DNA from 3 places in the Cryobacterium sp. M23 genome. Region 1 is predicted to be linked to each of the others. Evidence: predicted binding sites of a transcription regulator. Region 1 holds the regulator's gene; each other region holds the start of a gene.

Evidence for each region. The regulator LexA, encoded in region 1, represses DNA repair genes until DNA is damaged. The targets are predictions, from matches to a motif close to TCGAACANNTGTTCGA.
Region 2: the regulator LexA is predicted to act here: its motif matches at 2,333-2,348, upstream of CXY82_RS15435 (DUF222 domain-containing protein).
Region 3: the regulator LexA is predicted to act here: its motif matches at 2,498-2,513, upstream of CXY82_RS06240 (DNA polymerase III subunit alpha).

What each region holds. Positions count from the first base shown of each region.
Region 1 is NZ_PJJV01000062.1:27,676-31,805, forward strand. It holds gene CXY82_RS05945 (histidinol-phosphate transaminase) at 1-1,044, opposite strand, end outside; gene CXY82_RS05950 (LysM peptidoglycan-binding domain-containing protein) at 1,094-1,450, opposite strand; gene lexA (transcriptional repressor LexA) at 1,734-2,438, shown strand; gene metE (5-methyltetrahydropteroyltriglutamate--homocysteine S-methyltransferase) at 2,648-4,130, opposite strand, start outside.
Region 2 is NZ_PJJV01000081.1:172,663-176,792, reverse strand. It holds gene CXY82_RS15445 (GNAT family N-acetyltransferase) at 1-635, shown strand, start outside; gene CXY82_RS15440 (hypothetical protein) at 836-1,021, opposite strand; gene CXY82_RS15435 (DUF222 domain-containing protein) at 1,018-2,268, opposite strand; gene CXY82_RS15430 (Fpg/Nei family DNA glycosylase) at 2,377-3,318, opposite strand; gene rnc (ribonuclease III) at 3,352-4,038, opposite strand.
Region 3 is NZ_PJJV01000063.1:25,498-29,627, reverse strand. It holds gene CXY82_RS18535 (3-hydroxyisobutyryl-CoA hydrolase) at 1-1,130, shown strand, start outside; gene CXY82_RS06245 (AI-2E family transporter) at 1,255-2,403, opposite strand; gene CXY82_RS06240 (DNA polymerase III subunit alpha) at 2,553-4,130, shown strand, end outside.

The DNA.
Region 1 (4,130 bases):
CGCCGTGGTCTCGGCCTCGGTGCCGGCGCTGACCCGCAGGTGGCCCGGGATGCCGACGTCGCGCACAAGGATGCCTTCCGCCAGCAGCGCCTCGAAGGTGGCCCGAGGGTCCTCAACGCCGCCGAACAGCACGAAGTTGCTCGCACTGCGCAGCGGAGTGTAGCCAAGCCGGGCCAGTTCGCTCACGATGCGGTCCCGCTGCCCGCGGATGTCGTCGACCATGGCAAGCATCGCGGGCGTGTGGACGAGCGCGGCGACCGCGGCAGCCTGCGTGAGCGCGGACAGGTGGTAGGGCAGACGAACCAGGCGGAGGGCATCCGTCACAGCGGGATCGGCGGCCAGATAGCCGACGCGCACACCGGCGAAGGCGAACGCCTTGCTCATGGTGCGGGACACCAGCAGGCGCTCCCGGCCGGGAAGCAGGCTCAGGGCGGTTGGCGCGTCATCCGTCCCGAACTCGGCGTACGCCTCGTCGACGACGACGATGCCGTCGCTCGCATCGTAGACGGCCTCGATCGTTTCCAGGGACAGGGGCGTGCCGGTGGGGTTGTTCGGCGAGCAGAGGAAGACGACGTCAGGGGCAACCCGGTCGACCCACTCGAGCGCCGTGGCCGGGGAGAGTTCGAACTTTGCGTCACGACCACCCGCGATCCAGCGGGTGCCGGTGCCGGAGGCGAGCAGAGGGTACATGGAGTAGGTCGGCGCGAAGCCGAGCACGGACCGACCCGGGCCGCCGAAAGCCTGCAGCACCTGCTGAAGAACCTCGTTGGAACCGTTGGCGGCCCAAATGTTCTTTCGGGTGAGGCCGTGACCAAGATAACGGGCGAGGGAATCCCGCAGCTCGGTGAACTCCCGATCGGGGTATCGGTTCACGGTCGTGACCGCCAGAGCCAACGCCGCCACGATGTCCTGCGCCACCTCAGCCGGGATGCCGTGGGTGTTCTCGTTCACGTTGAGAGCCACCGGCACGTGCAACTGCGGCGCCCCATAGGGAGTGAGTCCGCGCAGATTATCGCGAAGGGGAAGATCGTTGAGACTGGTCACTCCCCCCATGTTACCGGGGTGAAACCGGCGGGGGCTCGCCGCGGGTAGTTCACAGGTCGTTCGGAAGCGCCAGCCGCTGACCGGGCTGCACGCTGTCGGACGGCAGCTGGTTGAGGCTCACAATCTCGGCGATCACCTCGCGCGGATCGGACGTGGGCGCGATTGTCTCGGCAAGTTGCCAGAGCGACTGCCCCGACTTGATAGTGACGTGGTCGAAGGCCGTGGCCACGCGAGCGACGGTCGAGTTCTCGGCGGCGGCGATGCCTCCGTTGAGGGTGACGACCAGGGCCACGGCTACGAGCGGAAAGGCAGCCAGGGACGTGAAAACGACGCGACCGCGCCGGGTGAGTCGGAGCCGGGTGCGTCCGGTCGCGATGGGGGCGCCTCGTTCAAGTGCAGTGCTCATGTCATACCTCCTGTGAGAAGACGCATCCGACTCTCGGCCGGGAGAGCCGGATGCGAACTTATGTTCCGAATGTATATTCGATTATTCGAACAATCAAGCTTTATTCGGTAGTTTCTGAAATATTTACTCCGACCCACTCGAATACATGTTTGTTTAATGGGCTCAACGCGGATACAGTTTCGATTGTTGATTGACACTCAATCAGGCACCCCCGACATTCGCGTGAATCGGCGGCATTCGCTGTTTGCCGCCAGCGCATCAATCAAAACGAGGAGCGACGAACGTGGCACAGAACACCAGCGGTCCCCGCGACAAGGGCGGCACCAGACGGCGCAAGAGCCTCAGCGAGAAGCAGCTCGCCATCCTCGACGTCATCCAGCGCTCGGTCAGCCAACGCGGCTATCCGCCGAGCATGCGCGAGATCGGCGACGCCGTCGGCCTGTCGTCACTGTCGAGCGTCACCCACCAGCTCAACCAGCTGGAACTGAGCGGTTACCTCCGCCGAGACCCGAACCGTCCCCGAGCACTGGAGGTGCTCATCGAGATTCCGCAGTCGCCCGAAGACACGACGGCCGGAGCCTCGGAGAGTTTCCACACCGGAGTGCAGGTCGGCGACGCCGCCATGGTTCCGCTTGTCGGTCGAATCGCCGCCGGCATCCCGATCACCGCCGAACAGCAGATCGACGAGATCTTCCCGCTACCCCGCCAGCTGGTGGGCAAGGGCGACCTGTTCATGCTCAAGGTGTCGGGCGAATCGATGATCGACGCCGCGATAATGGACGGCGACTGGGTCGTCGTGCGGCAGCAGAAGACCGCCGAAAACGGTGAAATCGTTGCAGCCATGCTCGACAACGAGGCAACCGTCAAGGTCTTCCGCCAGCGCGACGGGCACACCTGGCTACTGCCCCGCAACACCAACTTCGAACCCATCGTCGGCGATCACGCCGAGATTCTGGGGAAGGTTGTGGCAGTGCTGCGGTCGGTTTAGGGCATCAGCACTACAGCACATCAGCACTTCAGCACTTCAGCACTTCAGTCCGACTCTTGGTCTCGACGGTTTCGACCAGCGTCGTGGAGACGCGCGTGCGTTGAGTCACCATGGTTATTTCGGTCGGGTCTTGTGATCCGGGTCGTGTGGGCCGGGCACGAACACTGTTTTTGGTGTCGTGCCCGGCTTTTGTGTGGGTGGAGGCGGGGTCAGGCGGAGACGGAGGAGGTCAGGCGGGCGCGGAGGATGCGGGTGGCGGCGAGCATGTTGTGCAGGGACTGGACGGTTTCGGCGTAGCCGCGGGTTTTGAGGCCGCAGTCGGGGTTCACCCAGAGCCGGGTGGCCGGGATGGCTGCCGCGGCGCGCTCGAGCAGGTCGGTGAGTTCGGATACGCTCGGCACACGCGGCGAGTGGATGTCCCACACTCCCGGGCCGATACCGTGGTCGAAGCCCTGGGACCGGATATCGCCCACCACCTCCATGCGAGAGCGTGCCGCCTCGATGCTGGTCACATCGGCGTCCAGGTTGCGGATCGCGTCGATGACCACCCCGAACTCCGAGTAGCAGAGGTGGGTGTGGATCTGGGTGGCCACGGCCGCACCGGCCGTCGCCAGGCGGAAGGACCCCACCGACCAGTCGAGGTATTCCGCCTGGTCCTTCTGCTTCAACGGCAGCAGCTCCCGCAGCGCGGGCTCGTCGACCTGGACGATCTGGATGCCGGCCGTCTCCAGGTCGGCGATCTCGTCCCGGAGGGCCAGGGCCACCTGCCTGGCCGTCTCGCCCAGCGGCTGGTCGTCGCGCACGAACGACCACGCGAGGATCGTGACCGGACCGGTGAGCATCCCCTTGACGGGCTTGGGCGTCAGCCCCTGCGTGAACGCCGACCACTCGACCGTGATGGGCCGCGGTCGGGACACGTCACCCCAGAGGATCGACGGGCGCACGCACCGGCTGCCGTAGGACTGCACCCAGCCGTTCTCGGTGACCGCGAAGCCGTCCAGGTTCTCGGCGAAGTACTGCACCATGTCGTTGCGTTCCGGCTCCCCGTGCACGATCACGTCGAGGCCGATGTCTTCCTGCAACGCGACGACCCGACGGATTTCGGCGCGCATCAGGTCCCGGTATTCCTCGGTGCTCAGCACCCCCCGTACCAGCTGCGCCCTGGCCCGACGGATGTCCCCGGTCTGCGGGAAGGATCCGATCGTGGTCGTCGGCAGGAACGGCAGCCCGAGGGCCATCTCCTGGGCTGCCACTCGGTCTGCGTAGGCGCCCCGGGTGAAGTCGCCCGGAGCGAGCGCGTCGGCGCGCACCCGAACGGCGCCATCGTGGACTCCGGGAGCCACCCCCCGCGCGTCGAGGGCCGCGGAGGCCGCAGAGAGGTCGGTCTCGATGGCACGGCGACCCAGACTGAGGCCGCGGGCGAGTGTGGCAACCTGCGCGACCTTCTGATCCGCAAAGGCCAGCCAGCTCTTCAGGTCGTCGTCCAGCGCCGATTCATCGTCGACGTCGTGGGGAACGTGCAGCAGCGAGGTTGAGGTGGAAACCGAGATCCGCGGCGAGAGGCGGACCAGGCCGGCCGCCGTGTCGAAGGCGGCGGCCAGGTCGCCGCGCCAGATATTGTGGCCGTCAATGATGCCGGCCACGAGAGTGGTCGTGTCCAGTCCGGGGGTCTCCGCCGGCACGCTTCCCCGC
Region 2 (4,130 bases), on a different contig from region 1:
TTCCGCTCGGCAACCCCGAGGTTCGGTTCCTTCAGGGCCGCGGCTACCTCCTCGAGCAGGTCGTGCGCGCCAGCCGGCTTACCCTGCCGGTGGATCCCACGCAGCTACGCCGACTGCGCGACGCCGCCGCCGCGCACGCGGGTCCGGACTATGCAGTGCTGCAGTGGGTCGATCGCACCCCGCCGGAATGGTTGCCCGATCTGGCGGTGCTCTACACGCGCATGAGCACGGATGCCCCGAGCGCCGGCCTTGCCGAACCGGAGCAGCTCTGGACGCCCGAGCGCGTCATGCAGGAGGAGCAGAAGGCTGCCGCCGGCAGGCGCACGGCGCTGACCTCGGCGGTGCTGCATGGCCCGAGCGGCCACCTCGTGGGATTCACCGAGCTGGAGGTGCCGGCGGAGTCCCGCCGCGCGGTCAGCCAGGAGGACACTCTGGTGCTGCGCGAGCACCGCGGCCGCCGGTTGGGGATGCTGCTGAAGGTGGCGAACCTCGAGCTGCTCGCGGCGGAGCGCCCCGGGCATCCGTCGGTGTTGACCTATAACGCTGAGGAGAACCGGCACATGCTCACGGTCAACGAGGCCATCGGCTTCGTGCCGCTCGGTTACGAGGGAGCCTGGCGCCGCGACGCCCTCTAACCCGGCCCTCCGGCCCTCGAGCCTGCCGAGCCCTGAATCCCCGAGCCCTGAGTCCCAGAGCCAAAGACCCAGATCCCAAGACCCAGATCCCAAGACCCGACAACCAAAAGCCCAAAGCCAAAGAACAAAAGACCGCAAAGCCAGCAAAGAGGGCAAAGCCGGCAAACGTAGCAGAGGCGGCCAGCGCAGTCCGCCCCGGCTCAGTGCGACGCTCGCTTGCTCGGCAGCGCGATCAGGGTTTGGTCCGGGTCGACTTCGACCGGTGGCCGGAGCCAGTAGTCGGTTCCAGTGCGAATGATCGTCCAGTGCCGGTTATGCAGCAACAGGTGGTGCGGGTGGCAGAGCAATACCCCGTCGGCGAGGTCCGTGTAGCCGTTGTCTTTCAACCACTCAGTGATGTGGTGTGCTTCAGTCCAGGCGGGTGATCTGTCGCAGTCCACCCACCGGCACCCGCCGTCGCGCACTCCCATGGCGGCGCGCTGTGCCTCGGTGAAGAGTCGTTCGTCACCGCCGACGTCGATAATCTGCCCGGTGTCGTCGAACTGGAGGCTTCGGGTTCCGGTGTCGCAGTGGAGCCGGTCGATCGTTTCCTGCGAGATCGGCTCGGGGTTGCCTTCGATCTGCCCGTGGCCTCGGACTTCAGGGCTCCCGGCTGGCGCGGTTTGACGGCCTTTTCGGTCACGATGACCCGCACCGAAGGGCGGTGACCGCCGAACACCCGGCCCTGATCGGCCTCGCCGGCGATCTTCAGCAGCTGCACGAGGGCATCGGCGGCGATCTGGTCCGTGGTGCGGGGGTCGTCCTGCATGCGTGTGGCCCACGCGGCTTTCGCCTTGTCGACGAAGCGCACCCCGCCGCGGCGAGGGCTGGTGATCGGGTCGAAGACGGAGAGCACGAACTCGCCGTCTTCGGTCGCGAAGAGGCCATTCAGACGCACCTTGCCGTTGCCGAGCCGGTAGACCTTCAGGAACCGGTCGTCGTGGGTCTGCTTCTCCCGGGCGGCAATGCCGGCCTCGTCGAGGCGGTCGCGCATGCGCCGCGCGAGTCTGAAGACCTGGTCAGTGTTCAGCGTCGACGCCTCGACAAGAAGCAGGGTCAGGGCTTCGGTGAGCTTGTCGGCGGTGACCGCCGCGTCGATCTGGCCGAGACCAAAACGGATCGACTCGGCCGCGTCGACGGAGAGAGCGCCACTGGTGACCGCGCGGGCGATCGGCGCCTGCCAGGGCACCTTCGCAACGAACTCCGCAACCTCGGCGGCATCAGCGTCCGGCGACTCCACGGCCGCCTCGACGCGCGCCTGTGCCGCCTCGGCATCGGCCATCATCGTGCCGACCGCGACCAGTTTGAACGCGTCGGTCTTGGTCGAGCCCGTCACCTTTTGGATCAGCGCCTCGGGCGAGAGGAATCCCTGCTGCGCGGCCAGACCTGAATGGCCGAGTTCGGGCCGGGAACGCCGGGCGATGGTCGCCGCCATCCACGCGGATCGGGTGTCGAGGAGGCGGCGGGCGGCCGCGATCTGCTTCTGACCGGCCAGCACCGCGGCGTCGGCGAGGTGCTCATAGTCGGCGCAGGACGAGCCCGGGCGGGCGACGGCATCCGTTGCCGCTCTGAGGTCATCTGCGGTGGTTGTCATGGTCCGAGGTTAGCAAAGATGGTAATTAAAGTCGAGAGTTATTCACTTGATATTCGAAAGACTTTCGTATTTTTGTTCGACAGGCAGGCTTCTCGCGGGCAGCGAGCCTCAGCGCAGCCGTTGGCATCGCGGGCAGAGGTGTGAACTGCGGTTCATGAACTGCTGCCGCACGAGCAGTGTGCCGCAGCGGGGGCACGGTAGACCCTGCCGGCCGTACGTGTTGAGGCGGTGCGAAAAATACCCGGACTGACCATTCACGTTCACGTATTGCGCATCGAAACTGGTGCCGCCCTCGGCCAGGGCCCGGTTCAGGATGCTGCGGACCGCGCCGAGCAGCGCCCGCCCCTTCGCGGGCGACAGGGAGTCTGCCGGCTGCTCGTAGTGCACCCGGGCCTCGAAAAGGGCCTCGTCGGCGTAGATGTTCCCGATGCCGCTGATCAGGGTCTGGTCGAGCAGGGCGCGCTTGATCCCGGTCTTCTTGCGGGCCAGGGCAGCCAGGAAGAGCGGCGCCGAGAAGCCCGGATCCAGCGGGTCGCGCGCGATGTGCGCCACCTGCGACGGGATCAGCCCCGACCAGCCCAGGCCTGAACCGGCCAGTCCGTCCGCCCCGGTCGCGCCGCCTGCGAGCCCGGAGTACCCGGCCGTCAGCCCGTCGCGGGTGGGCTGCATCGAGTCCACGGCCATACTGCCGAAGATGCGCTGGTCGACGAAGTTGACCCACAGCTCGCCGTGTTCCGGGTGCTCGATCTGCAAACGGATGCGCAGGTGCCGGTCCGTGTCCGATCCGGGGCTGCGCAGCAGCACCTGACCACTCATTCCGAGGTGCACGACCAGGGCGCGCCCGGAATCCAGCGGCAGCCAGAGGAACTTACCCCGGCGGACGGCGGCGAGCACGCCCCGCCTCTGCAACAGGTCGGCAAAATACCCGCTCGCGGAGTCATGGCGACGCAGGGATCGTGGCTCGAAGACCTCGACACCGGCGATCACGGCGCCGGTTACGGCCGGCGCCAGGCCGGCGCGAACGACCTCCACTTCAGGAAGTTCGGGCATGCGAGCCTTTCAGCGTCACGGCCTGACAGCAGCTCAGGGAGTGCTGAGGCGCGTCCAGGCGTCGAGCGCGGCGGCCATCTCGGCGTGCTTCTTGCTCGTGCCCCCGCCGACCGCACTGACGTCACCCACAGTGACGGTGGCGATGAAGATCTTGGAGTGATCGGGTCCGCTTTCCGCGATGGAATACACGGGAACCCCGGTTCCCAGGCGAGCCGCGGCTTCCTGCAGGCTCGTCTTGGGGTCCATGGACACTCCGAAGTGCCCTGGGTCACGGAGGAGCGGCTCGATCAGGCGCAGCACGAGCGCCGTCGCCGTCTCTCCGCCGGAGTCGAGGTAGACCGCTCCGATGAGCGCCTCGACGGTGTCGGCAAGGATCGACGACTTGTCGCGCCCATTGGTGAGGATCTCGCCGCGGCCGAGGCGCACGTACGCACCCAATCCGATGCCGCGCGCGATGCCCGACAGGGCAACGCTCGACACCAGGCTGGCCCGGCGCTTGGCAAGGTCACCCTCGTCGAGCTGCGTGTACTCCCGATAGAGCATGACCGTCACGGCCTGCCCCAGAATCGAGTCACCGAGAAATTCGAGGCGCTCGTTGTTGGGTATGCCGCCGTGCTCGTACGCGTACGAGCGGTGGGTGAGAGAGAGCTCAAGCAAGGCCGGGTCGATCTGCACGCCGAGAGTCGCCAGCAAGGACGAGACCTCGGGATCGACGCTCACGACTGCCGACTCAGCGAGTGCCCGCCAGGCAGATGCCGACCGAAAACACTGATGCCGCGACTCAACGGATCGGGACCCTGAATCGGGACTCC
Region 3 (4,130 bases), on a different contig from region 1:
TCGTCACCGATCTGCTCACCCCGGGTGAGCGCGCGCGGCTGGCCGCGGCGCGATCGTTCTATCAGGCCGAGGTGCGCCCTCTCGCCGTGGACTACTGGAACCGCGCCGCGTTCCCGTTCGAGCTGCTGCCCCGCCTCGCCGCGCAGAACCTCGCCGCGACCGGTGCTGCCGCGACCAGCCATCTGCTCACGGGGCTGCTGCAGATGGAGCTGACCCGGGCCGACACCTCGATCTCCACGTTCTACGGCGTGCACCACGAGCTGTTCGCCGCCGCCATCGACGAGCTCGGCTCACCCGAGCAGCGGGAACGTCTGCTGCCGGGCCTCCTGGCCTTGGATAAGATCGGGGCCTTCGCCCTGACGGAACCGGAACACGGCTCCGACATCTCCCGCATGATGGAGACCACGGCCACCCGCAGCGGCGACGAGTGGGTGCTCAACGGCACCAAACGCTGGATCGGCAACGGCGCCATGGCCGACTACGTGCTGGTCTGGGCCCGGGACACCGCGGACGGGCAGATCAAGGGATTCATCGTCGAGACGGAGCGGCCCGGGTTCACGGCCACCCCGATCGAGAACAAGATCGCGGTGCGGATCGTGCAGAACGCCGACATCACCCTCACGGAGGTGCGGATCCCGTACACGAACTGGCTGCCGGGCAGCCGGAGCTTTCAGGACACGAACGTGCTGCTCCGGAACTCGCGGATCTGGGTGTCGTGGCAGGCGGTCGGCCAGCAGCTCGCCGCCTTCGACGTGGCCCGCGCCTATGCATTGGAGCGGCGCCAGTTCGGCATGCCCATCGCATCCTTCCAGCTGGTGCAGGAGCAGCTCTCCCGCATGATCGGCAACGCCACCCTGTCGCTGTCGCTGATGGTGCAGATGGCGCGACTGCAGGAGAGCGGGCGGCTCACGATGGACCAGGCGGCCCTCGCGAAGGCGACCTGCACGACCCGGATGCGCGAAACGGTGGCCCTGGGCCGCGGTCTGCTCGGCGGCAACGGCATCAGCACCCGGTACGAGATGGCCAAGATCTTCGCCGACGCCGAGGCGATCTACTCCTACGAGGGCAGCTACGAGATCAACGCGCTGTTGGTCGGCCGGGCCGTGACCGGCATCTCCGCCTTCAGCTGATCACCGCTCGCCCGAACGAATTCGACGGAGATTCTGCCCGAATCGGCCCTGAAAACTCCGAAAAGGCAGTTGTGAACGAGAATCTCCGTCGAATTGGTTCAACACCGAACCTGGCGCGCATCGGCTAGGGTTTCGCGCCGGCCGCCCCGAGCGGCGGGGCAGGCGGGGCAGGCGGGGCCGATTCAACCGGCGCGACCGGCGGCACCGGAACCGGCGTTACCGGAACCGGCGGCGTGGGAGCGTTCCAGGCCTTGATGACGGCCCAGCCCACGGCGGCGATCGGCACCGAGATGACCGCGCCGACGATGCCGCCCAGGATCGTGCCGGCCGTCAGTGCCAGCAGGATCACCAGGCCGTGCAGGCGCAGTGACTTGCCGAGCACCACCGGGGACAGGAAGTTGCCCTCGAGCTGGTTGACTGCGACCACGATCGCGACCACGATGATGGCGGTGGTCAGGTCGTTCGTGACGAGGGCCACCAGTGCGGCCAGGATGCCGGCGGCCGTCGCCCCGACGATGGGGATGAAGGCGCCGACGAAGACGATGACGGCGAGCGGCAGCGCCAGCGGAACCTGCAGGATCCACAGTCCGATCCCGATGAACAGGGCGTCGACGAACGCGACGATCGCCGTGCCGCGCACGTAGTTGCCGAATACCTCGACGCTGCTCACGCCGACGCGTACGGCCCGCTCGTGCCGCTTGCCCGCGAGCGGCTGGATGAGGAAGCTCCAAATGCGGGGGCCGTCCTTCAGGAAATAGAAGAGCACGACGAGGCCGAGCACCACGCCGGCCACGATCTCGGCGGCCACGGAGACCCCGACCAGGGCCCCGGACCCGAACTGGCTGCTGGTGGCGAAGTCGATGACCGACTCGCGCACCGAATCGATCTGAGCGGAATCGATCGGCAGCGTGCCGCTGGTGAGCAGTTCCTGCATGCTGTCGAGCCCCTCGCTGGCCGAGGTGAAGAGGGTGTCCCACTCGCCACGGATGCCGAACACCACGAGGGTGACGACGCCACCGAAGACCGCGACGCTCAAGATCAGGGTGATCGCCGCGGCAAGGGATTCGTTCGCCCCGCGGGCCAGCAGGAACCGCATGAAGGGGCGCAGCGCCGACGCCACGATCAGGGCGATCAGGAGCGGGGTGAAGACCAGCTTGAGCTGCGTGATCCCGTAGATGGCCACCACCAGCAGCGCGAGGACCAGCAGGGCCTGACCGGAGCGGATGGCGGCACGGCCGAGATAGTCCGTCCAGGACGAAGTGGGCGTGGTCATGGAGATCTCCAAACGAGGCGAACGACGGCTGAGCCACCTAGCCTAGCCAGACTGCCGGTAGCGCGTGTCGGCCGTGTGACGTACACTCCCTACATCGAACATTTGTTCTATCTATCACCCGTCGACCTGCCCGCCAGAGGAGTACACACATGTTCGCACACCTCCACGTCGCGAGCGCCTACTCCACGCACTTCGGGGTCACTCTCCCCCAGGCGCTGGTGGAGCAGACGCAGGCGCAGAACGGCTCCTTCCTGGCCCTCACCGACCGGGACGGTCTCTACGGCGCGGTCAAGCACGTGCGCGCCTGCGCGGCCGCGGGCATCCGGCCGGGGCTGGGCGCCGACCTCGCGGTGCACGACGACGACGGGCATCCGTTGGGCCGGATCGTGGTGCTCGCCCATGGTGATATGAACGGTCGTGGCTATGCGGCCCTCTGCCGCGCGGTCAGCGCCGCCCACAACAGCGCCGCGCACAGCGCGTCGGGGCGCCCCAGCATCGCCCGCTCGCACCTCGCCGAGCTGGCCGGACTGCGCTGCCTCACCGTGCTGCTCGGCCCTACCTCCGATGTGGGCCAATCGGTCGAGCGCCGCGACACCGACGCGGCCGGGGCCTGCCTCACCGCGTGGCTGCGCGCCCTGCCGCCGCAGTCGGTGGTGGGTGAAATCGTCTGCCATCTGGCGGCGCCGGGGACTCCCGGCAGCGTGACGCCGGCCACCCGCATGCTCGCCCTCTTCGAGCACGCCGCGCTGCCCGCCGTGCTCACCAACGCCGTGCGCTACGGCACCCCCGACGAGGCCGTCACCGCCGACCTGGCCGACGCGGCCCGCACCCTGACGGCGCTGGCGAACCTGGAGCAGCTGCAGACCAACGGCCAGGCCTGGCTGAAACCCGAAGTCGCCATGAGGCAGGTGGCGCGCATGGTCGTCGACGCCGGGCTGCACGACGACGGCGCCGTCGACCGACTGTTCCGCGACACCGAGCAGCTTGCCGAGCGGTGCAGCCTCGACCCGGACTCCGACATCGGCCTGGGTCGCCCGCGCATGCCGGAGGCACGCATCATCGGCGTCAGCGGCGACCCGCTGACCGAGCTGCACGCCCGGGCCCGGGCCGGCATCGACGACCGCTACCCCGTCACGTCGCCGGCGGGCCGGTCGCTGGCGGATGCTGCGCACGCACGTCTCGTGCACGAGCTGAAGACGGTGGAGCACCTCGGTTTCGCCGGCTACTTCCTCACCGTCGCCCGGGTGGCGGACATCATCCGGGAGATGGGCATCCGCATCCAGGCGCGCGGGTCCGGGGTGGGCTCGGTGCTCAACTACGCCCTGCACACCTCCTCCGTCGAGCCCATCTCCAACGGGCTGCTCTGGGAGCGGTTCCTCTCCCCCGAGCGGCAGACCCTGCCCGACATCGACCTCGACGTCGAGTCCGCCAGAAGGCACGACGTCTATCGCACGCTCTTCGACACCTTCGGCAGCGATCGGGTGTCGCTGATGTCCATGACGAACGCCTACCGCGGCCGCGGGGCCGTGCGCGACGCCGGCCTGGCCCTCGGCATGAATCACGAGCAGGTGGCCGCGGTGGCCAAGCAGATGTGGCGCTTCAACGCGCGCGACTTCCGCCGCGCCCTGGCCGAGAAGCCCGAGCTCGAGCCGTTGGCCGCCGAGGTGCGCGCCTCCTCGCAGCTCGACCTGCTGGTCGACCTGACCGCCAAACTCGACCGGCTTCCC